Regions from separate parts of the Thalassotalea sediminis genome, predicted to be linked through region 1. Evidence: predicted binding sites of a transcription regulator. Region 1 holds the regulator's gene; the other holds the start of a gene.
What was found. The regulator FNR, encoded in region 1, switches genes on or off when oxygen is low (the NO sensors DNR and NnrR bind a similar motif). The targets are predictions, from matches to a motif close to TTGATCTAGATCAA.
Positions count from the first base shown of each region.

Region 2: the regulator FNR is predicted to act here: its motif matches at 10,258-10,271, upstream of QUE09_RS07425 (glutamate-cysteine ligase family protein).

Region 1 covers NZ_AP027361.1:2,069,754-2,085,728, forward strand. The annotation lists gene QUE09_RS09510 (ElyC/SanA/YdcF family protein) at 1-426, shown strand, start outside; gene QUE09_RS09515 (Nif3-like dinuclear metal center hexameric protein) at 469-1,227, opposite strand; gene QUE09_RS09520 (class I SAM-dependent methyltransferase) at 1,249-2,001, opposite strand; gene gloB (hydroxyacylglutathione hydrolase) at 2,122-2,931, shown strand; gene QUE09_RS09530 (LysM peptidoglycan-binding domain-containing protein) at 3,008-4,639, shown strand; gene QUE09_RS09535 (HAD family hydrolase) at 4,662-5,309, opposite strand; gene rluC (23S rRNA pseudouridine(955/2504/2580) synthase RluC) at 5,306-6,268, opposite strand; gene rne (ribonuclease E) at 6,846-9,854, shown strand; gene QUE09_RS09550 (FixH family protein) at 10,036-10,530, shown strand; gene QUE09_RS09555 (heavy metal translocating P-type ATPase) at 10,534-12,921, shown strand; gene ccoS (cbb3-type cytochrome oxidase assembly protein CcoS) at 12,932-13,132, shown strand; gene QUE09_RS09565 (sulfite exporter TauE/SafE family protein) at 13,129-13,797, shown strand; gene fnr (fumarate/nitrate reduction transcriptional regulator Fnr) at 13,837-14,553, shown strand; gene uspE (universal stress protein UspE) at 14,669-15,598, shown strand; gene ttcA (tRNA 2-thiocytidine(32) synthetase TtcA) at 15,736-15,975, shown strand, end outside.
Region 2 covers NZ_AP027361.1:1,642,233-1,658,207, reverse strand. The annotation lists gene QUE09_RS07475 (class I SAM-dependent methyltransferase) at 1-28, opposite strand, end outside; gene QUE09_RS07470 (FdhF/YdeP family oxidoreductase) at 271-2,580, shown strand; gene QUE09_RS07465 (AAA family ATPase) at 2,609-3,190, shown strand; gene trxB (thioredoxin-disulfide reductase) at 3,386-4,333, shown strand; gene aat (leucyl/phenylalanyl-tRNA--protein transferase) at 4,352-5,068, shown strand; gene QUE09_RS07450 (arginyltransferase) at 5,072-5,773, shown strand; gene infA (translation initiation factor IF-1) at 5,858-6,076, shown strand; gene QUE09_RS07440 (transglutaminase TgpA family protein) at 6,129-8,144, opposite strand; gene QUE09_RS07435 (DUF58 domain-containing protein) at 8,144-9,154, opposite strand; gene QUE09_RS07430 (AAA family ATPase) at 9,168-10,115, opposite strand; gene QUE09_RS07425 (glutamate-cysteine ligase family protein) at 10,332-11,786, shown strand; gene QUE09_RS07420 (M14 family metallopeptidase) at 11,789-12,835, shown strand; gene QUE09_RS07415 (GNAT family N-acetyltransferase) at 12,832-13,311, opposite strand; gene QUE09_RS07410 (discoidin domain-containing protein) at 13,497-14,369, opposite strand; gene QUE09_RS07405 (methyl-accepting chemotaxis protein) at 14,528-15,975, opposite strand, start outside.

The sequences.
Region 1 (15,975 bases):
GAAGGTTTTCGCATTTCGAAGCTACACCCTGAAGCACAATTTATAACCTCTGGGGCAGCGTTAGGAGATCCAACACCAAATGCAGTTATGGTAAAACGTGCATTGATGAGTTTTGGTGTACCAAGTAAAAAAATATATGTTGAAAGTTTTCCAAAAGATACAAAAGAAGAATCAGAATTAATAGCACCGAGGGTTAAAGGCAAGCAAGTTGTGTTAGTCACAAACGCTGACCATATGCCGCGCAGTGTAACCTACTTTAAATTACAAGGCGTTGAAGTAATCCCGGCGCCAGCAAGTCCTTGGGTAAAAGGTCTCGAACAAGAAAAGAACTGGTCTTATTATGTGCCTAAAGTTGAAAGCCTAAAACAAACATCACATGCCTGGTATGAAACTATGGGCAGAATTGTTCAGTTTATTTCGAGTTAACAGTAAATTAGTCAAGGGCGCAAAATTAGCGCCCCTTTTTTATTAAGCGGGGTTATCAATATCAATAAACGTTGCATCAAGTGAAAGATCTGATACTACTTTTTTAGCAAGTGCTTTAGCTCCATACCTCTCTGTTGCATGATGACCGGCTGCAAAGTAATGGATATTCATTTCTTTGGCCACATGAGTTGTTTGTTCCGATATCTCGCCACTAATAAAAGCATCTATTCCCTGTTCAGCAGCTAATTCAATGTAGTTTTGACCACCACCAGTGCACCACGCAACGGTTTTGATTTTTTTATTATTTTCTGGAGCAATATGTAAACAGGTTCTAGCAAGTTTTTCGCTAATCAAATGAGCAAATTGTTCGCCTGATTGCGCTATTTTTAATTGCCCTTGTAAAGATACACTTAAAGGATTGCCATCTTCTAAAGGTCCTGTTGTGTCAATACCTAATATTGACGCAAGTTGTGCGTTGTTTCCGATCTCTGGATGAATATCAAGTGGCAAATGATAGGCAAACAAATTAATATCATTCATCAATAGCGCCTTAATTCTTTGGTGTTTCATGCCACGAATAACGTAGGATTCATTTTTCCAAAAATAGCCATGGTGAACAACAATTGCATCTGCGTTTTCATCGATAGCGCGTTCAATTAGTGCTTGTGTCGCAGTAACGCCGGTAATAACTTTATTAATGCTATCTTTTCCTTGCACTTGTAATCCATTAGGACAAAAATCTTTAATTTGCTCCGGTTTTAATAATGTATTCAAATAGTGTTCAAATTCAACGGTTTTCATAGATGTTCTCAACTCTGTGTATTATTTTTCAATTGGCTTTGTTTTTGAATGCATGGAAGAAACATTAATGGGTGCTAGCTTTGGTTTTAGCTTCCATCGAGGTTTTATTGGTGTTAACGGCAACACACGTTTTTTGGCGACAATAACATAGATAGAGCCAAGCCCCGGTAGAAATCGTTGTGTAAATTGACACCAATGTCTTGCGACAAAGTTATGGCTGATATTAGACGCTAACATTGAATGCAAACAACGCTCATCACTCAGAATTTCGTATCCCATTAAATGTAGCCAGTCTTTAACCCGCATTGGTGAAAAAAAACGTTCATTCCACGGTGGTTGCTGCCGTCGATATGGCACAAAACTATTTAAGCCTGCCAAACTAAACGCATTATAGCCAGTAATAACGAGGTATCCGTTAGGAATTAATACTCTGTTTGCCTCTCGGATCACGTGGTGTGGGTCTAGTGTAAATTCCAAAACATGACTTAGTAAACATACATCGACACTATGCTCTAAAATAGGTAAATCATCAGTTTCAGCATATATGTCTGCGTGTTGTTTATGATCTGATATTGTCACTTGATGTTGTATAGCCGATGCGGTTGTATCTATGTTATGGCTAAGGGCTCCTATTTTTAATAAATGATAGCCAAAAAATTTAGGCCACCAAGGTGCTAGTACTGTATCAATGGCTTCAACAATGAGTTTCCCGTTTGGTAACTTTTCCCATGATGAGGGAGAATGTGGCTGTCTGAACGAAAGTGCAGGTTTCATAGATTATAAATGCCAATAAAACGTGAATAATGGATATTTACTCTCACACTATTATAGTGTTCTTCATAGTAAATAATAGATACAATTACCAGGTTAGAATGTTATCACTTAAGGTTTGTTATGTCACAGTCTCAACACCCCCTTGCCATACAAGTTAATGCAATAAAAGCATTTACTGACAATTATATATGGGCACTTCATATCGCTGGGTTTTCTAAATTAGTGTTAGTCGATCCTGGCGATGCCTCGGTCTGTATTGATTATATTGAACGAAACAATCTTGAATTAGACGCCATTCTTATTACTCACCACCACCCTGATCATGTTGGTGGCATTGACGAATTAATCGAATATTCAGCGCAGAAACATTGGAATGTCGACGTATTTGGACCAAAACATGACAAAATCCCCAGCATTACTCACTTTGTAAATAATGATGATACCATTGAAATCAACACACTATCTTTACGATTAAAGGTAATCGCACTACCCGGACATACACTGGAACATGTCGCTTATTTCAATAATACCATGTTATTTTGCGGAGATACGTTATTTTCAGCTGGTTGCGGCCGCTTATTTGAGGGCACACCTAAACAAATGCTCAACTCATTGAAGTATTTAGCCTCATTGCCAGAAAATACGCGCGTGTATTGCACTCATGAATATACCCTTGCTAATGTTAATTTTGCGCTAACAATTGAACCAAGCAATACTGAATTAGTTAATTACTACAATAAAGTGGTGAAAATGAGAGAACAAGATATGATCACTTTACCTTCTACGATTAAACAAGAATTAGCAATAAACCCTTTTCTTCGATGTCAACAGGATGAAATACGTCACAGTGCAGATGAGTATGCGCAAATTAAACATCAAGATGAATTGTCTGTCTTTACAACAATTCGTACTTTAAAAGACAAATTCTAAACAATAGCGGCAACGTTATTGAATAACACATTGAAATAAGTGACACTTAGCTTAACGAATTAGAAAAAAGGCTTTCATGAAGTATTTAAGTTTATCTATATCTGCACTAGTGATGCTAACGGGTTGCCAATCAATCAGTGGTAACAACAGTACACTAGCACAAAAAAATCAGCTCCCTGCGCACATTGCTAATAAGCTTGCCTCACCTGAAGACGTTAGTCATGCGCTCTTGGCAGACGAAACAGCAGACGTTATTCATCCAGTTGCTGATGTCAATATTCCATTAAACGATAGTGCCATCATTAATGATGGTATTTGGCAACGCATACGGAACCAACTTGTCTTTGACATACCACAAAACAAACGCGTTATTGTACAACGTAATTGGTACGCTAAACATCAGTCATATTTAGATCGCGTAGCAAAAAGAGCCGAACCATTTATGCACTTTATCGTTCAAGAGATAGAGGCATCAGGTATTCCTATGGATATCGCACTGTTACCTATTGTAGAAAGTGCCTTTGATCCATTTGCATACTCCCACGGCAGAGCATCTGGCATGTGGCAATTTGTACCTGGTACTGGTACGCGCTTTGGTATGAAACAAAATTGGTGGTACGACGGTCGACGTGATGTTGTTGCATCAACTAAAGGTGCTATTAAATATTTAAAATATTTACATAAATTCTTTGATGGTAACTGGATGCATGCATTAGCGGCATACAATTCAGGTGAAGGTCGTGTTCAACGAGCGATTAGAACCAATAAAAGAAAAAACAAGCCAACTGACTTTTGGTCACTTGATTTACCCAGAGAAACTCGTGCTTACGTACCAAAGTTACTTGCACTTGCTGATCTCGTAAAACGCCCTAAAGCGTTTAATGTTTCCTTTTATGCTATTGCAGATGAACCTGTAATATCAGCCATTGATATTGGTTCTCAGATTGATTTAGCAAAAGCTGCTGAACTTGCAAAATTATCCTTAAAAGAGTTACAGCATTTAAATCCAGGGTTTAATCGATGGGCAACTGATCCAAATGGTCCACATTATTTAGTATTACCAAACAATAAAGTCGACGCATTCAAATCAGGTTTAAGTAAACTTTCGACCAAAGAACGACTTGCTTGGCAACGATATAAAATTAAACGTGGCGATAGCCTTGGCATAATTGCGAAACGCTTCAATACAGATATTAGTGTTATTAAACAAATTAATAATATACGCGGCACGCAAATTCGTGAAGGTAAGCATTTATTAATACCTGTTGCAGCTAAGTCACTTGATAAATATATCTTATCAAGTGACCAACGTTTAGCGAAAAAACAAAATAAACCGAGAGGCTCAGAGAAAATTACCCATATCGTTAAAGCCGGTGATACGTTTTGGGACTTGAGCCGTGCTTACGGTGTTAACTATCGTAAACTTGCGAAGTGGAATGGCATGGCACCGCGCGACTCGCTCAGGATAGGTCAAAAACTGGTTATTTGGCGTAAAGCGAAAGTTGCTTACGCTAACTCTCCATCATCAAACCCAATCGTAAGAAATATTACCTATAGAGTACGTAAAGGTGATTCATTTGCGCGAATTGCAAATAAGTTTAACGTCACCATTAGAGAAATTGAGCGTTGGAATAACCTTAGCCGCAAAAAATATTTACAACCAGGCCAAAAAATAAAACTGTCGGTAGATGTTACTAAAGCGATTTAATTAAAAGCACCTTAGGGTGCTTTTAATTTATGAGTTCTTCTATTTCTTGAAGCGAATTAACGATGGCTGTGGGAGAATATAGACTTAGTTTTTCTCGTTCATGCACGCCATGTGTTACCCCGATGCTATCTACACCGGCTCTTTTGGCCATTTCCATATCAAGAATAGAATCACCAATCATAACTGCGTTCTCAGGTGCAATATTAAACTCTTCAAGTAACTGCTCGATCATGTCTGGATGCGGCTTAGAAGTACATTCGCAACCACATCTCGAACTGTCGAAATAATCACAGAGCGCAGCTTCTTGCCAAACACGATGAAGTCCTTCTCGAGCTTTTCCTGTTGCTACAGCGAGAAACTTGCCTCGATTTTTTAACCCTGATAGCAGTTGGTGAGCATAGTCATATATTGGTGCAGGAGTAGGATCAAGGTCAACATAGTGCTTTTTATAACCCCGTTTAAGTTGTTCTACATCATGGCTATCGGCATTAGGAAATAACGTTGTTAATGCTTCATCTAAACTTAGACCAATTATTCCTTTTATCGCGTCTTCATTTGGCAACGCAAGGTTTTCACTCATTGCCAATTGTTGAACCGAAGAAATAATACGCGCGATAGAATCCATTAATGTTCCATCCCAATCAAAAATTACCAGTTGGTATTGTTTCATGATGGTTTCTCTGCGGTTAATTTCGTCAGTAGTATTTCTAAAGATTTCTCTAGCGGCGCTTCTATTTTTACCCGTTTTTCTGTTAATGGGTGGGTAAATTCAATACTCGCAGCATGTAAAAAAAGACGTTTTAACCCTAATGACTTCATTTGTGCGTCAAATTCAGGGTGTCCATATTTATTATCACCTGCAATAGGATGACCTTTTGTTTGACAATGTACCCTTATCTGATGTGTTCTCCCTGTAACAGGAAACGCACGCACTAAGGTCGCATCTTTAAAGTATTGCAAAACTTTAAAACGGGTTTCTGACTCTTTGCCGTTAATGTTATCGACAACAACAATCCGCTCACCTGATTTCAAATCGTTCTTTTTGAGGCCTTCTGTTACCCGTGTTAATTTTGATGACCATCGACCTTTTACCAATGCATGATAAAATTTTTGAACTTTTTTATGACGAAGTTGCTCATGTAAGTTTCTTAACGCAGAACGCTTTTTAGCGACAACTAAGCACCCTGAAGTATCTCTATCAAGACGATGCACAAGTTCAAGCATCCGTGCATCAGGTCTTAATGCCCGTAATGCCTCGATCACGCCAAAATTTACCCCGCTGCCACCATGAACAGCCATACCTGAGGGCTTATTGATCACTAGTAACCTATCATCTTCAAACAAAATTTGCTTTTCTAGGTTTGCAACTACATTTAACTGAGTAGAAACGGGGGCAGACTTCTCTGAAACACGAATTGGTGCAATACGAAGTACATCTTCATCATTTAACTTGTAATCGGGTTTAGTGCGTTTTTTGTTAACACGAATTTCGCCTTTTCTTAGAAGACGATATATCATGCTTTTAGGTACCCCTTTAAGGGTCTTTAATAAAAAGTTATCGATTCTTTGACCTGCATCTTCAACATCTACAGTAATAAATCGAACTTGTGGTTTTGTAATATCGTTCATAATGCGCAAGTTTATCATAAAATATAGAATAATCGCGTAAATAAACTGACGATTTAATTGCCTTTTTCTAATAAAAAGTGGGATAATAGAAAAGTTGCGCTATATTTGAACATGCAACAGGCAAAAAACTTGCTTTTAGCGAATCGTAAGAGGCATTGAATGGCTACTTTAATAATCGCAAAATGAATTATTAACTGAACGGCTAATTGTAGAGATTGACTTGAGAATCCTGTCAACACGTACATAAAAAAATGTCCAGAGCAAATTGCAGTAATTAAACAATTGTTATTATCGCTATATTCTCGAATATATATGACACCTAAAGAAATAAAGGTTAATTAGCGATTTAACTGAGCACAGCACACAAGCTGAGCACATAAAGACAGAATTTTTAGTAGTGCTTCAAATAAGCGTTACTGAGCAACAATCAGGAATACAATAACAGCTTACTACGTAGTTTTGGCGTAATAAGATTGACACCCGTGAGGCTGACAAGCTGCTGTTACATAAGCGAAAGATTGCTTTGTGTACTAAGCACATGGTGTGCTGTGACTAATATAAATGAGTCACAGAAACTATGAAAAGAATGTTAATCAACGCTACACAATCGGAAGAATTGCGTGTAGCACTAGTTGATGGCCAACAACTATATGATTTGGATATTGAAAGTCCAGGTCACGAACAAAAAAAGGCCAATATCTATAAAGCAAAAATCACTCGTATTGAACCTTCATTAGAAGCTGCATTTGTTGATTATGGTGCAGAGCGTCACGGCTTCCTGCCGATGAAAGAAATTGCCCGTGAATATTTTCCTAGCGGTTACACCTTCCAAGGTCGTCCAAATATAAAAGATGTACTCAAGGAAGGACAAGAAGTAATCGTTCAAATAGATAAAGAAGAACGCGGACAAAAAGGCGCAGCCTTAACAACGTTTATTTCTTTAGCTGGCAGTTACTTAGTTTTAATGCCCAATAACCCTCGTGCGGGTGGTATTTCGAGACGCATTGAAGGCGATGAACGGTCAGACCTAAAAGCATCACTGAGCAAACTTGACCTGCCTAAAGGCATGGGTCTTATTGTTCGTACAGCTGGTGTTGGTAAAGATTATGAAGAGTTAGAGTGGGATTTAAGTGTTTTACTTCATCACTGGAAAGCGATTGAAGAAGCAGCTGCATCTCGCCCAGCCCCCTTTCTAATCCACCAGGAATCAAATGTTATTTTACGTGCGATTCGTGATTATTTACGTAGAGATATTGGTGAAATTTTAATTGATCGCCCGAAAACATTCGAAAGCGTTCGCAATCATATTGAAGTAGTTCGTCCAGACTTTATTAGTAAAGTTAAACTCTATACAAACGATGTACCTTTATTCACGCATTATCAAATAGAAACGCAAATAGAGTCTGCATTCCAGCGTGAAGTTAGGTTGCCTTCTGGTGGCTCGATCGTAATCGACCCGACAGAAGCAATGACATCGATTGATATTAACTCTGCTCGCGCAACTAAAGGCGGAGATATTGAAGAAACAGCTTTTAATACCAACTTAGAAGCAGCCGATGAAATTGCGCGTCAATTACGCCTACGTGATTTAGGTGGTCTTGTTGTTATCGACTTTATTGATATGACCCCTGTACGTCACCAACGTGAAGTTGAAAATCGCATGCGCGACGCAGTTAAATCTGACCGAGCACGTATTCAATTAGGCAGAATTTCTCGTTTTGGCCTATTGGAGATGTCGAGACAACGTTTACGCCCCTCAATCGGCGAAACAAGCCAAGGTGTATGTCCACGATGTAATGGTACTGGTCATGTTCGCGGTGTCGAATCTTTAGCCTTATCTGTTTTACGTTTAATGGAAGAGGAAGCAATTAAAGATAATACTCAGCAAGTTCAAGCACAAGTGCCCGTACCTGTTGCAACGTATTTGCTCAATGAAAAACGCCGTTCTGTTATGCATGTTGAAAAACATCACAGTGTCCGCGTGTTAATTATTCCTAATCCACATTTAGACACACCACAATATGAAGTGTTGCGCGTCAGACAAGATGAGAGTATTGCTGAAGCAAGTTATCAAACTGCAGTCATAGAAGCCAAACCTGAGTTGGCCGTTATGCCTAAGTTTGATACAAAGAGCACGCAAAAAGATGAACCTTTATTACAAGGTATGAGTGCACCTAAACAAGCGCCAGTTAATCACAAGAAGACAAGCGAAAAACCAAAAGCACAAACAGGTTTATTTGCTGCAATAGGTAAATGGCTTTCATCATTATTTTCTAATGAAGAAGTTACTAAAGAAAGTAATAAGAAGCCGCAACGACAAAACGGCAAACGTGATTATGAACGTCGAGGTGGTCAACGTAACAGAAACCAACGAAATAAAAATCAGCGCGGCCATGAAAAACGTGCTGATAGACGTAATGAGAAACCGGTAGTAGATCAAAAAGATAAGCCGCTTAAGCAACATAAAAAACCCCAACAGGCTAAAAACCAAAAGCCTAAAGAAGAAAAAATTGCAGAGAAGAGGCAACGTCGTAATGTACGCAAAAAGGTACGTGTAGCTGATCAAACAAATAACGCGGAAAAGGCAGACACTAAAAAGTCACCTGCAAATGCGTCGAAAAAACCATCAAAAGCACAAGAAACGACACCGAAAGTTAAAGAAAATTTAACTAAAGATGCTACAAATGCTCAAGAAATTGCGACAACTGAAACATCTACTGAAGACGTAAATGCAAAAAAAGGCAAAGAAGAACGTACTAGAAATAGACGTTCTCCAAGGCATTTACGCTCTCACGGCCAACGTAGACGCCAAAACAGTAATAATGAGCAAGTTAATAACGAGCCAACACTTGATCCAGTAGAAGCCCGATATCCAGAAGCGGTTGCGCAAGACAATAAAAACGTTGAAATTCAACAGGACTTGCCTTTAGAGCCAGCAAATGAAGCTACACCAGTAGCTCAAGATAATAATGACGTTTCCTCAACCAATAGTGCAACCGAAGTACAACCGGTAGCACCTGTTGTTTCGGAAAACTCAGCGCAAGCAGAGACAACATCAAATGAAGTAACGGATGAAAGTGTTGAACAACCGCTACAAAAAGATGAAGCACAAGAAAGTGTTGAAACGTCGACAACGGTGGAACCTTCAATAAACAAAGTTACAGATAGTAACCAAGATACGGAAGTTTCTACTCCTACAAATGAGACGGTAAAAGAAGCGAAACAACCAGCTTCTGAATCTAGCGAAAAGCCAGCTGATAACCAAACTACTGTCGAGGTGGTTAGTGAAACAGTAGAAAATGTAACGGATAACCAGGAAGCTGATAAGGTTGAGCCTGTTATTCAAGAGATTGTAAAACAAGCGTCACCGTTAAATACAAACGCTAAAGAAAACAGCAGTGGTAAGCGTATAAAAGGACATGCTTTTGCAGAGATGTTTAAACCATTAACAAACCATAACGTTGGTCAAATTCCAACAGCGTTTATTAATAGTGAAGACCGTGTGAAAGTAGCCTCTTCAGGAAGGTCAGCTTTACGTGCTCATGCGACAAATCAAAGCCAGTCTGGTCCGGTAAAACCAGCGTAATACGTATTACGTCATATTAAAAGGCCAGCAATATGCTGGCCTTTTTTTTAGCGATAGCAAGCAGAAGCGCTTCTTGTTCACTATGGAATTTGATCTAAAGTAACAAATACACTTAATTCAATAGTCTCATCTATTTAAAATCAGTATAATAGCGACATTATTTAGTAACTGTTATTACTTCATGAAAACACCTTGGTATAAAGAGCCCTGGGCTTGGCTTGTATTTTTTCTTCCTTTTTCGGCCGTTGTCGCAGGTATAACAACGGTTATTATCGCCAATACGGATCCAGATCCATTAGTTGTTGGTGATTATTACAAAAAAGGTAAAGCAATAAATTTAGAAATTTCTAAAATAAAACTTGCGCAAAAACTCGGTATGAAATTCGAGTTAAAACTTGATAAGCAAGAGTTAGTAATAAAACCAACAGGTATAGACAAAGAGTTTCCATTGTTAAATGTTAATTTTTATCATTCGACCTTAAAAGATAAAGATTTTTACTTTGCACTTACACCAGATGCGTCCGGTAATTATCGACAATTTGTTGAGCAGGACGTGTCAGGAAAGTGGCGTGTAACGATTACACCGTTTGAACAGCATTGGAAAATACAAAACGTTATTACGTTACCACAATCTGATTTTATTGAGATAATACCTAAAGCTATCGAAGCTAATTAAGCTATGAACACATCTTGTTTCCATTGTGGAGAAGCCATCCCTAAAGGCTTCTCTGCATTTGTCACTATCGATAATACCCCTCAACCAATGTGCTGTATTGGCTGTGAAGCAGTTGCTCAAACCATTGTTGACAACCAATTAACAGATTACTATCGATTTAGAACTGAATCAGCACCAAAAGGTGAAGCGTTAATTCCTGAACAGTTACAAAAACGCACATTACTTGATGAAGAAAGCTTACAAAGTGAGTTTATCTATCAAGATGGTGAATTTAAAGAAGCCATTTTAACTGTAGAAGGTATCAGCTGTGCCGCTTGTGCTTGGTTAATTGAAATGCAGATTAATCAACTGTCTGGTGTTAGCAGTATCAGTGTCAATGCAACAACACAAAGAGCAAACATTCGTTGGAATGACAATGTCATAAAACTTAGCGATATTTTAATTGCCATAGAAAAAGTGGGATATCACGCGCTACCTTTTAAGGCAAATGACGTTGAAAAATCTAATAAAGCACAAAGTAAAGCATTTATTAAACGTTTAGGTATTTCTGGCATTTTAATGATGCAAGTCATGATGATAGCTGTGGGCCTATACTTTGGCGCATTCTCAGATATGGATGAACATATTGAGGTTTACCTCAGATATACGAGTCTATTTCTTACGTTTCCTATCGTGACTTATGGCGCATTTATTTTTTATACAGGGGCATTCAATGCTTTAAAGGCTAAACGCTTATCAATGGATGTACCAGTATCTATCGCAATCATCTTAGCTTTTATTGCCAGTACATGGGCAACGATCTATCAAACAGGTGAAGTGTATTTTGAATCTGTTTCTATGTTTACCTTTTTACTGCTTATCGGAAAATTTTTAGAATTTAGAGCAAGAAATAGAGCGGCAGAAGTATCAGCAAATTTACTAAAGTTAATGCCAATGACTGCAACTAAACTTTCTGAAGGTGCAGAAGAATACGTTGTTGCACGCACGCTTATCCCTTCAGATATCGTCATTGTAAAACCTGGTGAAGTGATCCCAGCAGACGGCGTCATTACTCAAGGGAAAAGCCCAATCAATGAAGCAATGCTCTCGGGGGAGCAAATGCCTGTCGACAAACAAGTAGGCGATAGCGTATTTGCAGGTACCATTAATGGCGATGGCAACTTACTCGTTGAAGTGAAACAAGCCGGCAATGCATCATTTTTAAGCCAACTAATTCGTGTAAGCGAAGCTTCGCAGGCGCATAAACCAAAAATTGCACAACTATCTGACAGCATTGCACAGTATTTTGTCGCAACAATATTACTAACAGCTATTGGCACTGCCATTTATTGGCAACAACACATGCCTTCAGAAGCTTTTTGGATTACCTTATCAGTATTAGTAGCAACCTGCCCTTGTGCATTATCACTAGCTACTCCCACTGCACTAACATGTGGAACCACCCGTTTAAACCGCTCAGGTATCATGGTGAAATCTTCACATGTTATGGAAACCGTACCAGAAATTAATGCCATAGCCTTTGATAAAACAGGTACACTTACAACAGGCGACTTCGAAATCGCTGAAGTAAAGTTACTCACTAATGATTATGACAAATCGACGATATTAGCTTACGCAGCGAGTATCGAGGCGCATTCAGAGCACCCTATAGCGAAAGCGTTCGCAAGTTATCGTGACTTTAAAATTATCAGTGATCAAGTAGAGATAGATGCTGGTAACGGTGTTACTGGGATTATAGATGGCAAGCAAGTTAAAATAGGTAAACCTAAGTGGCTGTTAAATAATACTGAACTACAACAGTTTTCTTCCTATGCATGTATCATCACGATAGATAACAAAACTATTGCCGCTATATCACTTATCGATAATATAAGAGATGACGCAAAAAACGTTATTGATTCATTAAGGCGTGACAATATCGCGTCGATAATGCTGTCGGGTGATAATCAAGAAGGCTGTAATAAAGTACAACAAGCATTGCAACTGCAACAAGTACATAGCCAATTAACAGCAACAGATAAAATGCACACATTAAAGGCACTGCAAGATAACTATACCATCGCTATGATTGGAGATGGTATTAATGACACACCAGTATTTGGTGCAGCACATGTATCTATTGCTATGGGCAGTGGTACTGAAGTTGCAAAAAGTGGCGCAGATGTAATTTTATTAAGTAATCGACTTAATTCAATCAATTTACTACGCAATATTGCGAAGAAAACAAAACTTATTATTTGGCAAAACTATGGCTGGGCTTTTGGTTATAATGCTATTGTACTTCCATTGGCGGTATGTGGTTACATAACTCCCTATATGGCAGTTATTGGTATGTCGTTAAGCTCGATATTAGTTATTACAAATTCACTACGCCTATTAAAAGTAAAATAGACAGAAACTTATGAGTGTAATTTACGTTTTAATCCCAATAGCAATTCTCTTAACTGCACTTGGCATTTATATATTCTTTTGGGCGGTAAAATCTGATCAATTCGATGACCTAGAAAAGCAAGGTTTAAGTATTTTGTTTGAAGAAGACAAAAATAAAAATGATCGTAAACCTCAACCTGAACACGATCAAAATGACCTTCGCGACAAATGACACTTGATTACTTTTCAGCTATTTTAATTGGCTTACTAGGCGCGGGACACTGTATTGGCATGTGTGGTGGTATTTCAACTATGTTAACCGCTGCCGTTGAGAAACAAAGTAAAACGTCATTTTATTATATCTCAGCATATAATTTAGGACGCATTATTACCTATTCCTTCCTTGGTCTCATTGCCGGTTGGACAGGTTCCTTGGGCGTACAAGCGCTTGGATTTCCAGTTATTATATTAAAAGTCATTGCGGGTATTTTTCTTATTCTTTTAGGCCTATACATTGGTCAATGGCTATTTTGGCTTAATCATGTGGAAAAACTCGGACGTGGCTTTTGGCAACAATTACAACCATTAAGCAAACGTCTATTACCTATTAATTCAATGCCTAAGGCGTTAGGACTAGGCATGTTGTGGGGTTGGTTACCTTGTGGGTTAATTTATTCTACACTGACCTGGTCTATTGCATCCGGCAGTGCAGTTAGCGGTATGGGCATCATGTTTTTCTTTGGTCTTGGTACATTACCCGCATTACTCACTGTTTCATTGGGGTTTCAAAGCCTGACGTTATTCTTTAAAAAACGCTGGGTCAGGCGTTTAATTGCGATAGGCTTAATCTTTTATGGACTCATTACACTAAAGTTTGCATATCACGTCATGTTTTAATACTATTCGAGCAATCAAATAGCTGTACCTAGGGACGTTATGTATAACAATCAGTGTTCAGGTCAACAACATATTCATTGTCAAAATTGTAGCATTAGTGAACTTTGTTTACCCTTTTCTCTTAATGAACAAGAGCTACAAACGTTGGATCAAATTATCGATCGAAAGCGCCCTATTCATAAAGGCGAGCAATTATTTCATGATGGCGATAAAATGAAATCATTGTATGCTGTACGATCTGGCACCTTTAAAACATTTACCGTAAACGAAAGTGGTGAAGAACAAATCACAGGTTTTCATCTTGCTGGTGACTTATTGGGGTTTGAAGCCATCGCACTTTCAGAACATTCAAGCTTTGCTACGGCATTAGAAACATCTATGGTTTGCGAAATTCCATATGATACGCTTGACGCGCTATCAAATACGATGCCTAAACTAAAAAAGCAAATCTTAAGAATGATGAGTGCAGAAATTAAAACAGATCAAGAAATGTTAACACTCTTAAACCGAAAAAATGCTGAGCAACGATTAGCCACATTTCTATCAAGTTTAAGTAATCGTTATAAAGATCGTGGCCTTTCTGCAACAGAATTTAGATTAACAATGACGAGAAGTGATATAGGAAATTATATTGGTTTAACGGTAGAAACAATAAGTCGTTTACTCAATAGATTCCATAAAAACGGTATCATAAACGTTGATGGAAAATTTATTACCATTGTAGATCTGGATAAATTAGTGGAAAGTGCAGGTTAAAGGATTGTTTGTACAATTTTTATTTCAAGCTTTGATTTAAAACAATTAATTTAAGTGCGGTTCTTCTTATAATCACTATAATTGATCAATAAAGACACTATTTTGGAGTCATAATATGGAAAAGTATCAAAATATATTAGCGGTGATAGATCCAACGACCGAAGAACAAAAAGCGTTAAAGCGAGCGATTGAGCTTGCACAAAAAACAAATGGAAGTATTACCGCATTTTTATCTATTTATGATTTCTCCTATGAAATGACCACGATGTTGTCTAGCGAAGAAAGAGAGGCAATGCGCCAGTCATTAATCGATGACCGAAAGCAGTGGTTAGAAAATATTATTGCCACTGAAAACCCTCAAGGTATATCAATACGTCATCAAGTTGTTTGGCACAATCGTCCTTTCGAACCAATAATTGAACAAGCAATTCATCACGACGTTGACATTATTATCAAAGGCACGCATGAACACGATAAGCTAAAATCAGTAATATTTACACCAACTGATTGGCATATTCTCAGAAAATGTCCGTGCCCGGTATTACTTGTTAAAGATCATAGCTGGCCTGAGAACGGTAATATTGTTGCTTCTATTAATGTGGGTAGTGAAGAAATTGAACATACCTCTCTTAACGATATAATTACACAAGAAGCGGTGCAACTAGGTTCGATTATTAATGGTAATGTTCATTTAGTAAATTCTTATCCGGGTACACCCGTTAATATCGCCATAGAGATACCAGAATTTAACGCTAATGAGTATAACGACTCTATGCGTCAACACCATGAAGAAGCCATGACTGCACATGCGAAAAAGTATCATATTGACGCTGGGAATACACATGTAAAAGAAGGTCTTCCTGAAGATGTTATTGACGAAATATCACAACAACTTGATGCTGAGCTCGTGGTACTAGGCACAATTGGACGAACAGGATTATCCGCTGCTTTGATCGGTAACACAGCTGAACATGTTATTGATCGATTAAATTGTGATGTTTTAGCGTTAAAACCAGAAGGCTATGTTTCACCATTGCAAAGTTAACATAATTGCAATGTAAGATAAGCAAGTTTTTTATAAATAAAATAACCAGCATTCGTTGCTGGTTATTTTTTTACTTATCATCACTAGATAATCTCTTTATAATACGCACCATTTTTTAAACGACATGCCAATAAATGATGAAAAATATCGATAATCGCAAAAACCAGTACGAAGCCAATAAGCTGCAAAAAAGACTACGAAGTAAAGTAGGTAAAGCGATTGCCGATTTCAATATGATTGAAGAAGGTGATGTTATTATGGCTGCGATCAGTGGCGGTAAAGACTCATTTGCCATGCTCGATATTTTGTTGAGTTTACAAAAGTCAGCACCAATCAAATTTGATGTGATCGCCGTTAATCTTGATCAAAAGCAACCT
Region 2 (15,975 bases), 430 kb from region 1:
TGCACACTTTTATATATTTACTCACCATAATGTTTCCTTGTTTAACCATTCGTTATCACTGTAGTCCATTTGACATAATGTACGCAGCATAGCTGTGATAAACGTACTGATATTTGTGTTGAAACGATAAGCTGTTAGATATTTGCGATTATCACCAAAGCATGATGTAACACAATAAAAGAGTGCAAACAGTAACGTCTCACTTGTATTGCTTTATTATCACGGCATAATGAGAGTTAGCAGACTTGAGTGGTAATTTCCGTGTCTAAAATGATTGATAAAAACTTCCATGATAAGCCGCTTAAAGCTGGTGGCCTATCTTCATTAACATCGACAATTAAACATGTTGTTCAAAGCCAACAACCAAACACCAATGTAAAAAACCTACTAAAAGCCAATCAAAATAAAGGCTTTGATTGTCCAGGATGTGCATGGGGTGATGAAAAAGAAGGTTTGCTTCAGTTTTGTGAAAATGGCGCAAAAGCCATTGCGTGGGAGTCAACCAGTAAAAAAGTCGACGCCGCATTTTTTGCCGCTCATACAGTAAGCGACTTAATGAAGCAAAGCGATTATTGGTTGGAATACCAAGGCCGACTAGTAGAGCCGATGCGTTATAATGCAGAAACTGACCATTATCTCCCTATTAGTTGGCAGGACGCTTTCGATTTAATTGCCACACATTTAAAACAACTAAATTCGCCTAATCAAGCAGAGTTTTATACCTCGGGCCGTGCAAGTAACGAAGCCGCTTTCCTTTATCAATTATTTGGCAGAATGTATGGTACAAATAACTTTCCTGATTGCTCAAACATGTGTCATGAGGCTAGTGGGGTCGCCTTAAATGAATCTATTGGCATTGGCAAAGGCACCGTTGTTCTCGATGATTTTGACCATGCTGATGCGATCTTTGTCTTTGGTCAAAACCCAGGCACTAACCACCCAAGAATGATGAATGCGCTTCGTAAAGCGGCTCGAAATGGCTGTAAAATAGTGACATTCAACAACCTAAAAGAAGTGGCGTTAGAGCGTTTTGCGAGCCCACAGGATCCGGTAGAACTTCTAACACCAAACGCAACAACGATAAGTCATGCCTATTTTACCCCAGTGTTAGGCGGTGATATGGCGGCTGTTAGAGGTATTGTAAAAGTAATATTAGAAACGAATACTAAAGCGTTACAACAAGGGAATAATGCAGTTATCGATAACGATTTTATTTCACAGCATTGTAAAAATTTTGATGAATATATCAGTATCGTTGATAAAACAACATGGCAACAAATAACGGAACAATCAGGCCTAACAGAACACGACATTCGTCAGGCTGCCAATGTTTTCTTAAACGCAGATAAGGTTATTTGTACTTGGGCCATGGGAATAACACAACACAAACATTCAGTGGCCACAATTCAAGAGATTGTTAACTTACAATTACTTAGCGGTAACATTGGTAAAAAAGGTGCCGGTTTATGCCCTGTTAGGGGGCATTCTAATGTGCAAGGTAACCGTACAGTCGGTATCAATGAAAAGCCGAGTAAAGCATTTGTCGATGCAATATCAGAAATAGCGCAACAGCCTCTTCCCTATAAGTCCGGTCATAATGTATTTCACGCGCTAAATGCACTGCTTGATAAAAAAAGTAAGGTGTTTATTGCGTTAGGCGGTAACATTGCTTCAGCGGCGCCAGATACAGCACAGACCTACAAAGCGCTAAGAAATACCACACTTAATGTTCAAATTAGTACCAAGCTAAACCGTAGTCACTTGTTGGTTGGGCAAGATGCATTGATTCTTCCTTGCTTGGGTAGAACTGAAATTGATGTGCAGGCATCTGGCGAACAAAAAATTACGGTAGAAGATACCTTTAGCATGGTACATGCGTCTCAAGGTAATGTACCACCTTTAAGTACAAAGCAAATGTCCGAAACCGCTATTGTTGCTCATATCGCTCATGCAACACTTGGTGCAACCGCAGTTAATTGGCTTTCGCTTGCTAGTAATTATGACAACATTCGTGAATTAATTGCCAATGCGTTACCACAGTTTTCACAGTTTAATGAAAAAATAAAGCAGTCCGGCGGATTTTATTTAGGCAATAGTGCAGTAGAGTATCAATGGCTAACAGAGAGTAATCGCGCACAGTTTAGTGTGAACTCCTTGCCTGATGCGCTCGTTAAAGATCTGATGCAAAGCCACGCACCAGAGAAAAAAACGCTATTTACATTACAGTCGCTACGTTCACATGATCAATACAACACCACAATTTACGGCATGAATGATAGGTATCGCGGTATAAAGAATTCGCGTAATATATTATTTATTAATGAGAAAGACGCTAAAAGACTAGGTTTTTCTGACGGTGAACGCGTTGATATAACGTCAATTTGGCCTGATAACATAACTCGAAAAATATCAGGGTTTAGTTTGTTTTTTTACGATATACCGCAAGGAAACTTAGCAGCTTACTACCCAGAAACAAACCCTTTAGTGCCCATTGAAAGTGTTGGTGATAGATCCTATACCCCAACATCTAAAGCAATCGCAGTATATCTCGATAAAAGCATTGAACAGCGTATTCTATAATGAACATCAGCCAAAGGTATCAAAACTAATGAAAAAACGAATAGTATTAACTGGAGGGCCAGGCGGTGGTAAAACAACAGCGCTAGACCTTATTCGTAGAGAATTTTGTGGCAAGATCGCATCAGTACCAGAAGCTGCGACAATGATGTTTAGCGGGGGCATAGATCGTGCAAAAAACGATACTGTTTTACGTACACAACAAGTAGCAATTTTTAACTTACAAAAGCATCTAGAAGATATTCAACGAGCTACATATCCAGAGTGCGTTGTATTGTGTGACCGTGGCAGTTTAGACGGCCTTGCGTATTGGCCAGACAGTAAAGAGGACTTTTTTAAAACAATGGGCTCCTCAATTGAAGAAGAATTTGCCCGATACGACGCAGTAATTTTCTTTGAAACAGCAGCAAAATCAGGTGAAAGTATTCGCAGTAATAACCCGATAAGAAATGAGTCAGATAAAGCTGCCATTGAATTAGACACAAAATTACAAGCTATTTGGTCACAGCATCCAAACTTTAATCTCGTCGGCAGTTCTGAATCTTTTATACGTAAAGTATTGTTCGGTATTATGACAATTGAAAATGTAATAGGCCAATATAAACATTATTAATGCACGATTACGCAATCCAAGTAACGTTAATTATTAACAATAATTGATTACTAATCACACATTACTGTAAAGTTTTCGTGCAAATTAGACAAAAGTCATAAATTAATAATTAAAAAGTTATTTTACCATCTTGAGTTATTTCCCTAGAATCCCAATAACAGAAGCTATTAGTATTAAATCAATTTGGAGTTTTTCATGAGCGAAGCAAGACATTGCCCATTACTCATTTTGGGTTCAGGCCCTGCTGGTTACACGGCTGCAGTATATGCTGCACGAGCAAATTTAAATCCTGTAATGATTACAGGTATGCAACAAGGTGGCCAGTTAACGACTACCACTGACGTGGAAAACTGGCCTGGCGACGCTGATGATTTAACAGGCCCAGCATTAATGGAACGCATGCAAAAACATGCAGAGAAATTTGATACTGAAATTATTTTCGATCACATTGAATCTGTTGATTTAAATACGCGTCCATTCAAGTTAACCGGCAGTAGTGAATATACATGTGATGCTCTCATTATTTGTACGGGTGCGTCTGCACAATACTTAGGTTTACCTTCAGAAGAAGCCTTCATGGGCAAAGGTGTTTCAGCATGTGCGACATGTGACGGTTTTTTCTATCGTAATCAAAAGGTTGCCGTTGTTGGTGGCGGTAATACTGCTGTTGAAGAAGCACTGTATCTATCGAATATAGCATCGGAAGTTCATTTGATTCACCGTCGTGATACCTTCCGTTCTGAAAAGATCCTCACTGATCGTTTAATGGATAAAGTTGAAAACGGCAATATCACCTTGCACCTTGATCGTACCTTAGACGAAGTACTTGGTGACGATATGGGTGTTACTGGTGTGCGTATTAAAGATACCAAGTCTGATGCAACTGAAGATTTAGATGTAGCAGGCGTATTTATCGCCATAGGTCACAAACCAAACACTGATATCTTTAAAGACCAATTAGAGATGAAAGATGGTTATTTAACAATCAATAGCGGCACCTCGGGTAATGCAACGCAAACAAGCATTGAGGGTGTTTTTGCCGCCGGTGACGTAGCTGATCATATTTATCGTCAAGCCATTACATCAGCGGGTGCTGGCTGTATGGCTGCGTTAGATGCAGAGCGCTACTTAGACGCTAAATAACCCAAGGCTACGATTTAGATGTCAGAGACTCTCCAATGGCTTGAATCAGGAAGTCTCTCCTTTCCTCCCCCTGACAAGGCTCTGCAAGATCCAAACGGCTTGCTTGCCATAGGGGGAGATTTAACACCTGAGCGTATCAAGAGTGCTTACCAAGCTGGTATCTTTCCTTGGTTTAGTGAACAAGATCCTATACTTTGGTGGTCACCTGATCCTAGGGCAATTATTTTTCTCGAACAATTAAAAATAAACCGCACATTAAGAAAGTTCATCAAGAAATGTCCCTATACTGTTAGTTTGAATCACGCTTTTGAAGAAGTCATTGATTATTGTGCTGACGCTCCTTTTCGCAACGAGGAAACCTGGATAGTTGATGATATGAAGCAAGGTTATATTGAGCTTCATAAACAAGGATATGCTCATTCAATAGAAGTTTGGTACGAGGATGAACTTGTTGGTGGTTTGTACGGTGTAGCAATCGGTGGTTTCTTTTCTGGTGAGTCAATGTTTTATACCAAATCTAATGCATCGAAAATAGCATTAGTTTCCCTGGCACAACTATTACAAACACAACAGATACCATTTATTGATTGCCAATTATTAAACCCTTTCCTTGCGGATATGGGCTGCATTGAAATACCTAGAGTAGCCTTTTTAAAGCAGCAACGCATTGAAACAAATCGTCAGTTACCTAACTCTTTCTGGCAACCAAGAACGCTACCCTTGGCTATACTGTAAATTATGAACAATAGTTATAAACTTGGGGTAAGTCAGGAATTTCCTTGTAATTACTTACCTGAAAAAGAAGAACGCTTATTAATTGCCGTAGACGAACGACTACAAACTAGTGAAAAATACACTTGGTTAATGCATCAAGGTTTTCGTCGTAGTGGTGATCAAATATATCGCCCTTATTGCGAAAACTGTAACGCATGTCAATCACTGCGCGTTGTTGCCGCCGCCTTCAAGCCAACAAAAAGCCAAAAACGATTACAAAAAAAGAACCAACATTTAGTTGTGGTAATTAAAGATACTTTACAAAACTACTATTACCCATTGTACGAACAATACATCAACGAAGTACATTTTGATGGCGCTATGTATCCGCCTAGCGAAAAGCAGTTTCAATCATTTCTTTCATCACAGTTGTGTTCACAGTTATTTATTGAACTATGGCACGAAGAAACATTAGTTAGCGTTGCAGTGACTGACGTACTCGAAGATGGTTTATCAGCAGTGTATACGTTTTATCACCCTCAATATCGTAAAACAGGTATCGGTAGTTATTCTATTTTAAATCAAATTCAAGTAGCCATTTCACACAAAAAAACCTTCTTGTATCTTGGCTACCAAATAGACGACTGTCAAAAGATGAATTATAAAAATCGCTACTTCCCGCACCAAATATTGCAAAATAATCGCTGGCAAACGATAAATAAATAGCAGTATAGCTTTACTTTAGCCGAACATTTGTGCATGATCTGCGCAGATTTTTTATCAATGCACAAAATAGAGGTTTAACGCCCAATGGCGAAAGAAGAAAATATTGAAATGCAAGGTACGGTTTTAGATACCTTACCAAACACTATGTTCCGTGTTGAATTAGAAAACGGACACGTAGTTACAGCTCACATTTCAGGCAAAATGCGTAAAAATTACATTCGTATTTTAACTGGCGATAAAGTTACCGTTGAATTAACGCCGTACGACTTATCAAAAGGCCGCATTATTTTCCGTGCAAGATAAGTTTTAAATAAGATTACGTTAATAAAGCCCCTTCTTGGGGCTTTATTTTTATCTACGACTTCAACGCACGTTTTAAGCGCCCAACCTTATACTTTAATGCTTTTTCTACTTGTACTTCCCTTTGGTTTGCAAACGTATAGTTATTATAAAGCACCAAAATGCCAGCAAACTCCTTTGATGCTAATTCATTTACCGTTTTTATACGTTTGATGTAGTCTCGGTCAGTTTCTTGGTGCTGTCTTAAGATCCCTTTATTCGCAAGTAATTTTAAGGCTCTCTCATATAGCTTTAGCACCGATGTCTTTTGCGATATATTAACTAGCGTTAACCACCGCACAAGAAAGAACAAACCAACACTCAATAAAAAACCAACAAGTATTAACAGTGCTGTTTTCGTTGCTATATGTTTACCAAACCAAGAGGTAAGCAAAGCAAACTGCGTATCACTCGAATAATTGATCACCAATTTAGTCCATTGATAATCAATGGTGTCTAAGTAGAGCCGCGCTGTTTGCAACAAGTTACCTTTGAGCCATTGTGTAACATTAAAGTCACTGAGTTGCTCACGTTCCTTCATAAGTTGAGGAGAAAACCCTTGCTCTACACGACTTGGATCTACCGCTGCAGTAGGATCAACCCTTACCCAACCACGGTTTTCAAACCATACTTCACTCCAAGCGTGAGCATCGCGTTGATATACGCTGTAATAATCGCCTTGTTTATTCAATTCTCCACCTAAGTAACCTAATACCACTCTCGCAGGTATTCCAGCAGCACGCATAATAAACGTAAAACTGCTCGCATAATGCTCGCAAAAACCCGCCTGTGTCGAAAAATAGAATTCATCCAAAGAGTTATTCGTTAATGGTGGAGGCTCCAAGGTATAACGAAATGGACTTAAGCGAAATTGCGCTAACACGCTGTCTATTATTGCTTGAGGATCATTATATTGTTGCTGCAACCTTTGTCCCAATTGATACAGTTTTGGGTTGCTAGCCCGATCAACTTTTACGTTACGGCGCTTTTGAAAGCGCGTTTTATAGAGTGTAAGGGGCTGGGTTAAGTTACTCCGCACGTTATAAGCGAAAGGACGGGTAATATCACGTTGTGAATAAAGTGAGTAGTCGTTCAATGTAATGACTTGTTCATTATCTGTAAACGACGCCAACTCGCCTACATCTAAAACAAACATCCAAGGTTGAAAACTCGGTGTTAACACAACTTGATAATCAATAATCTGTTGTTCTCCAATTGCCGCGATACGGGTTCGCGGTACTTTTTGGTATTGCTTTATATCAGCTTGATGTTGATGGCTACGATGCCAAGATTTGCCATCAAAGTCTTCTAGCACCATTGCTCGCCAATAAAGTTGTTGGTAGTCAGGTACTTGCTGTTCAAATTCAACACGAAAGGCCAATTTATCGGATAAAGCAAGCTTCGATATATCACCAATTTTTAACGTATCACTTAACCCCGTTTCTATACCTTTTGACTGAGGTACTTGCCAAAATGGTGGAATTTTTGGGAACACCACAAAGAGTAAAATGGCTAAAGGTACACTTTGTAATAACAGCTTAGCAGCGTAAAAAAACTGCACCTTCAATTGCTCCTTAGGACGAAATAAACTTGCTAAAAAACATAAGTTAACGATGAAAATCAATAAAACAATGACAGCGAAATAGATAGATTGTTGAAAAATTAATGCACAACTTAACAGCAATAAGCCAATTAGATACCACTGATAAAGATCATAACGCCTACGCAGCTCTAAAGGTTTAAGTACGTACGACAAACAAAGTAAATGCAACATGGCAGACAACAGTCCTAAAGACTTACCCGTAACCAGCAATAATAAACACCCTGACAAAGCAATAATGGCTTTTAACCATGTTTTAGGTTTAGGTAATGATTGTCTATAAATACCCCATTGCCACAGCAAACTGATTGCCGCTAACGCAATAAACCACTGTGTAAGCTCAGGCGCAAGCACGGCAAAATTGGCGATCGGCAATACAAGCAACCACATGGAAGAAAACTTAGGTAACTGCCCTCTTATCGTCGTCATCATCAAAGCTCCGACCTTTCTACCTGAGCCTGAGATGAATGCACACTTGTTTGTTGATTATATGTCGCGATGGCATGCAAGCATTGCTGGGTGTGTTTAACCCCTTTATTCGTTGCAATCTTACGTTTATCAAGTTCAACAGCAAAAGACTGTTGTCCTTGTGTAAGATCGAGCACAAGGTAACACAGTTGTTTCAACTTATTTTCTAATAGCGAAGCTGGCATATCCGCAAGTCGTAACACTAAATCATCATGCCTTACCGTTCTAGCCGTTTGTTTAATTTGCCACGCTTGACCCTTAGCAACGTTTTTCCAAGCAACACGACTTAACGGCCAACCTTGCTGATACGGTGTTAGTGCGAAAAAATCATCGCCATCAAATTCAGGTAACGCGCTTTGACCATTATCATCGTCGCTTAACATGGGTGATAAATCAGCCACCTGACATACTAAGGGTTTAGGGTATACGACAACAGAGACAGGAAATCTAATATGTGTCCAAGTACGAAACAAGCCAAGTGGGAATTCACTTTTCAAGGTAAAACGCGCTAATGAATGTACACCTCTTTGGTCATAGAACACCTTACTTTTCAATGTAGAATCGCCGTCAACAATAGAGCAAAAATCGCTTTGTTGGTCGGCAAAAAAATAACTCACCGCATAAAGCTTGTGCTGACTACTAATGTTGAGTGAGACATCTAAAGCCTGATCAACTTGCGTGTAAAACTCCCCTTTACAGGAAACTTTAATCCCCAATAAATTCTGAAAGCTATGAAGCATTACAACAATAAACAAGCTGGATAATAAGTAGCAGACAAACAAAATAAGGTTATTTTGATAGTTTGTGCCCAAGATGAACAACAAAACAATAAATCCCATAAATGACGAGCCAAACAAAGTTGGTAATATGTAGATAGTTTTATGCGTTAACTGATGGCTTTTTTTAACCTTTATACGATTATCTACAAAAGCAAAAAAGCGGCGGTTTAACGTATGTTTTAGCGAATTTAGCATAAATAAATACTCGCTAATCTAAACCAAACGGATTTTCACTACTCACTTTCGATAAAATAACATCAGCAAAATTACTCACACTTCCGTTTGCGCTATCTGTTTGAACAGCATGGCGACTTCCAGCAAGCCGATGCTCGCATACTGGCGCAAAAACAGCTTTAATATCGTCAGGTAAAACATGGTTTCGATGATGAATTATCGCCCACGCTTTTGCCGCAGCCAGTAATGACTTTCCAGCCCTTGGTGATAAGGGGTTTATCGCCAAGTCACTGTTTCGAGTATATTCACATAGTGCGATAACATAATTGATGATCTCGTCTGCGACAAAAACAGCTTTCACTTGTTGTTGTAGTAACTTTAATTGTTCAATATCTATTGCAGGTGCGATCGCGTCAAATAATGCAGAATTGTCGCCTTGCAAAATGGCACGTTCTGATGCCCTGTCAGGAAAACCAAGTGATATTTTCATCATAAATCGGTCTAATTGCGACTCTGGTAAAGGATAAGTACCTGAGTGAAACAATGGGTTTTGAGTCGCAATAACAAAAAAAGGATCGGGCAGCTCATACGTTTCACCGTCAACACTCACACGGTTTTCTTCCATCGCTTCTAATAATGCACTTTGCGCCTTAGGGCTAGCACGATTAATTTCATCGGCAAGCACCACTTGATTAAAAAGAGGCCCTTGATGAAAAGTGAAAGACATCTGTTGTTGATCAAAAATTGAGACACCAATTATATCAGCGGGTAATAAATCACTGGTAAATTGCACCCGCTGATAACTCAACCCTGAGGCACTTGCGAGCACATGTGCTAACGTTGTTTTCCCCATACCAGGCAAGTCTTCAATAAGTAAATGCCCTTTGGCCATCAAACATGCCAATGACAGTTTTACTTGTTGTGGTTTTCCTATAACAACTTTTTCAATTTGTTCGAGTATTGATTCAATATAATGCTGCATCGACATCCTTTCATTTACTGCTTGATAAGGCTAAGTATTAAGCATAGACGTTTTGTATATAAACTCACTTTATCGCAAATTGACCTGATAAAATAGGCTAATTTATGAGCCGCTTAAACACCACACATTACCTGTTCGTTTTTTGACCTCTATCAAGTTTTTAACCAATGCTTTAAATCATAATAACAATGAATGTAGCAAACGAGATCAGAAGCGATGGGACAACAAATTGAACGGACTAGCTTCACAGATAGAGAAAAAGAAACCTTTCAAGCTCGACTATTTGCTCAGCTCGAGCAGTTAAAAACGACTTTAGCTAAAAGTGGCTTTGGCGATGAACAGTTAAAAATGGGTGCGGAGCTTGAGATGTACCTTATTGATAGTCATGGTAACGCAAGCCCTTCAAATGAGGCAGTCATATCAAGTATCAATGACCAACAATTTCAACATGAATTAAATCAATATAACTTGGAGTTAAATTTAAGTGCCGTAAAGCAAACAGGTTCGCCTTTTAGTCAACTAAAGCAAGAAATTAATCACAAACTTGCAGTTTTAAATAAGGTTACAGAGCAACACCAATGTTCTGCCTTGCCAATAGGCATACTACCGACAATAAAGCATGAACAATTAAACAGTTCTTGTATGACCGGGATAGCGCGATACGCCTGTTTAGCTGATAAAATTTCAAAGCAACGAGGTGAGCACTTCCGCGTTTCAATTAACGGCGATGAATCTTTAGATATCGACTTTCGTGATATTTGTGCAGAAGGCGCAAACACGTCTTTCCAGGTACATTTAATGTGCCCGCCTGAAAATATGGTTAAATTATTCAATGCCGCGCAACTAACACTACCATTCGTTACAGCAATAGCAGCAAACTCACCAATATTTTTAGGCAAAAATTTATGGCATGAAACAAGAATCGCTTTATTTAAACAATCCTTAGATGTAAGAAGACGAAATCAATATCCTTGGCACCAACCAACACGTGTTAACTTTGGTCATGGTTGGGTAAGAAACTCAATTTGGGAGCTCTTTGCACAGTCAGTTTCATTGTATCCCCCCTTAATGCCCTATCTAAGCCCTGACAATACAAAAGATAGCTATCACGAGCTTTGTTTTCATATGGGTACCATTTGGCCATGGAATCGCCCTGTTTTTTCAACCGAAGGTAATGGCCATATAAGATTAGAATTTAGAGCAATTCCAGCGGGACCAACGCCTGTAGATATGATCGCTAATGCTGCGTTTGCCATCGGCCTTGCCAATGGTTTTATCGATAAAATTGATGAATATTGTGCGTATATTCCGTTCCAATTTGCCGACTACAATTTCTACCGAGCTGCGCAATACGGTTTAGATGCGAAAATACTTTGGCCACATCAAAACCAATATCAACCACAGGAAATTGATATAAAACAAGTAATGATAAAATTATTACCAATAGCTCACCAAGGTTTGACGAATCTCAATATTTCCGCCAAAGAAGCAGATTATTATCTCAACATCATTGAACAACGTTTAATCAACAATGTTACCGGTGCGATTTGGCAAAAACAGCGTTTTAATCAGTTAACCAGTTCCTTATCAATTGATAAGGCATTAGAGCAACTCGTTAAAGATTATCAAACCCAGTATCAAAGCCATGCCCCCGTATCAACTTGGGAGTAATAATGAACATTGATTTTAAAGATATTGAGTTTTTATCAAACCCTGATCAAGTAACACTCAAAGGTGACTTTCAGCAATTCTTGTTATCACTTGACGTACCAACTGTAATTGATATAACGGGTAAAAACCCGCACAAAACACGTGTAATTGTTACATTACTGCACGGTAATGAACCTTCCGGACTTATTGCGATACATCGTTGGTTAACAAATAATGGTTCATTGCCAGAGCCAGAAACCAACTTACGTTTTATCATTGCCTCTGTTGAAGCCGCAACAGCACCACCAATGTTATCGCATCGCTACTTGCCAGAGGGATTGGATATTAATCGATGTTTTGGTAGTGGCTTAGATCATGGTTATTTCCAACGGGCGAATATTATTGAAAACGCGATCAGAGAAGTAAACCCAGAAGTGGTGGTAGATTTGCATAATACGTCGGGCTCAGGACCCTCTTTCGCCGTAGCCCCTTTAGTCTCTACCAAGGGATTAACATTAACCTCATTTTTTTGTGACACTATTATTTTATCAGGGATCACGTTAGGTGCTTTGATGGAACAAAATTTTGATTGTCCAACCATTACTGTTGAATGTGGAGGTGCAAGTGACGAACAAGCGCATATCACTGCCTATGAGGGCATAAATAAACTAGCAAATTGTTCCTCTATAGAAAATCATCATCAAGATAAATCCGTTGAAATTGTTTACAAGCCCCTGCGACTAAAACTAAAACCCGAAGTAAATTTATCTTATGCGCTCCATGATGAAGGCCATAGCGGTGTAACTTTAGTCAGTAAAATAGAACAGTTTAACTATGGTAGTGCCAAAACGGGACAGATGCTTGGCTGGCTAGATGAACACGGGTTAGATAATTTAGCACTCGTTAATGATATTGGTGAAAATGTCGTTGATAAATACTTTGCTGTGCGCGACAACCAACTCATCTGTGCCACACATCTAAAAATGTTTATGGCAACAAACAATATGGACATTGCAAAGAATGATTGCTTATTTTATGTGGTAAACATGCCTAGTACTGACTCTATCTAAGGCGATAAATCAAGTGACATAAAAGTACTATGCGGATCAGCGCAATAATGACCAAATGGTTCACACACATTAAATCCATGGCGTTGATACAATGCTCGCGCGGGTTTAAAAAACGCCGTTGTGCCTGTTTCTAGTTTAAGTTCCTTAAAACCACCTTGTGTCGCCATTTCAACAACATGGGCTAACAACCTAGTTGCTACACCGAGGTTTCTTGCCACCTTTATTGTTCGCATTGACTTTATTTCAGCGAATGCATCGTTATGCTTTTTAATTGCAACACACCCAAGTGTCTGCCCATTATCCTTTAGCGCCCAAAAGGTAATATCTCTACTTTTCAATGCATTTACATCTAAAGCATGAACACTTTCAGCAGGAGAATTTGCATACATATCTTGTAAGTGTTCTGTGAGTATATCGACAATTTGTCCATCCGATAGGTCATCTTTAACAATTAAGAAATTAGTATGTTTAGCCATGAAGCAAAGTAATCAAATGAGTAAAAAGATTTTGCAGGTTAGCAAACCAAAATGTACTTAAAAAGTGAAAATAATTCATCTCTAATTTTTTTTGAGCTGCTATAAATAATCCAATTGCGTAGAGGGTTGAGTTAACAATAAAAAAGGGGCTATTAGCCCCTTCAATAAAATATTCAAACGATTAGTTAGTTTGAATACACTTCTAATTCGTCAATTTCGATAAAGCTATCACCTTGGTTTGAGTTAACTTGGATTCTAAAAATTTTAGCATCAACTTTTGTTGGTAAGTTGGCACGTTGATCTATAGATTTACCCAAATTATATTGCCCTTGTTCTTCAAATGTTTCACCATCCAATGATGTTAAAATAGTCACATGACGCGGACCTCGGCCTAATTCAGTTGCTTTCGCATTTAGCATAACTCTAAAGCCAGAAACGGTAACATTTTCCTCAAACTCGACTTGCAACCAATATTCAGTCTCTTTGTTTTCAGAATCCTTTTTAACCAACCAAATACCGCGATTTATCAGGCTGCCCTCACCATCAACAATTTGTTCATTAAAAATATGGCCATCAAATGCGGCAGCGGGTACGTCAGCACCATAATTATCACTTGCATGGTAACTCGACTCAGTCAGGCCGTTAGTAAAGATTTGCGCAATATTGCCATATTGGCCTGTGCGTTGTAGTGAATCGCCTACTTGATCATCATCTGCAATACCATCACCTTTCAATAGTGCAAGGTACTCGATAGCGCATTCACTATCTTCATTTTCGGCATAACCAATACGCACGGTTTCTTGTGTTCTACGTACTAAATTCAATACATCAAACCAGTGCTCAGAATATTCATGTCCGCGTTCAAAGGTAAATAGCCATGGTTGTTCACTGTCTGCTTTCCAACATACAATTGATTCATCTTCCTGTACATTTACACCAACTTTAATAAGTGCTGACTTCCCAATCAGAATATCAGTAACTTTCCCCTTGAACTCCACAACATCTGCTTGCGTAATAAGTGGCAAACAAAAAAGTGATAATAACGCGAGCTTTTTCATACATTAATCCCTAATAAAATTTGTCATAGTGCTTTATCAAGATTAATGCCAATTTAACCGACGAGATTTTGACTTTCCGGACTTAAATTAAGTACAAACAACAAATAAGTTAGTTGCCCCTTACTTGTAATACAAAGAGCAACAATTTGAGACTTTAATTAAATCGTAAAGTAGTCAAGTTGCGTTAATACATGGCTACTAGCATTTTTCATTTCGTGACTCTTTTCATTTGAGGTATTAACAAAAACTGCATTTTGGTCAACCAATGCTTTAATGTCATGCATGTTTTTACTAATTTCTACAACAACGGTACTTTGCTCTTCAGCAGAAGTAGCGATTTCATGTGCCTGACTATTTACATCATTAACTTTATGACGAATATCTTCCATTAATGCATTGCTGTGTAAAACGCGATCATTGAGTGAGTGTGCAATATTACTGCTATGGTTCATTTGTTCCTGTGCTTGATCACCTGCCATTGTTAAACTACCGAGTAAGGCTTCAATCTCGTTTACTGAGGTTTGCGAACGCTGTGCTAAGCCTCTCACTTCATCCGCTACAACAGCAAAGCCACGTCCTTGTTCTCCGGCCCTTGCTGCTTCTATTGCAGCATTAAGTGCTAATAGGTTTGTTTGTTCAGAGATAGCTTTAATAACATCAAGAATTTTTTCAATATTAACTGTTTCAGCTTTTAAGTTATCAACGGTAACGCCCGTTTCCTTCAAGGCGTTTACAAGTATTTCGATTTCTTTCACAGATTCTTGTGAAGCAGATAAACTGACCCCAGCTAAATCATTAATTTCACCAGCGGCAGCAGCTGTTTGCGTTATGTTTTGCGCAATATTTTGACTCGTTTGCGCCATTTCCTCTATTGCCGTTACCACAAGATCAATGTTATCTGTAATTGCATGTGCGCCTTTTTGCAATTGATTATTATAACTAAGAACTTCATCACTATTGCTGGCAACAATATCGCCAGAAGACTTAATGTCTGACATGGTAGAACGTAACCTCTCTACCGTTGTATTAATCGACGTTGCTAATTCTGACATCTCATCTTGCGTTGATACCGCACATGAGATATTTAACAACCCCGTTGACAGTTTAAACGCTACATTTTTCACTTGTGTAACAGCTTGGCTAATGCCGCGAGCAATTAATTGACTTAAACCTATTGAAACAATTAAGGAAACCAATAGCCCTAGGTAAAAAACATACGATGCAATCGCAATGGCCTGTTCTATTTCTTGCTTAGTATCTAAGGCGGCATTATCTACTATTTTTTTAAAACCATCGAAAAACTCCACCAACACGTAATAGCTGTCGACAAAGGACTTGAAGACTTCATAAGGTGCTTTATGATCTGAGGTATTTTTCATCGCGTCGACAAATGCATCCGCTTTAAGCTGATAATCCTCAACGAGTGATTTCAATTCAGCAAGCTTGCTTGGATTTCCTTGATATGAAGTAACTAACTTCGCCATCAACTCAGGTGTTTGTTTGTGATTAGCCGTTATGACTGTTAAATATCCGTCCGTTTGATCTTCTAATTGCAATAAATAACTAATTTGCAAACCGCGAATATTTAACATGGTATCCACTTGAA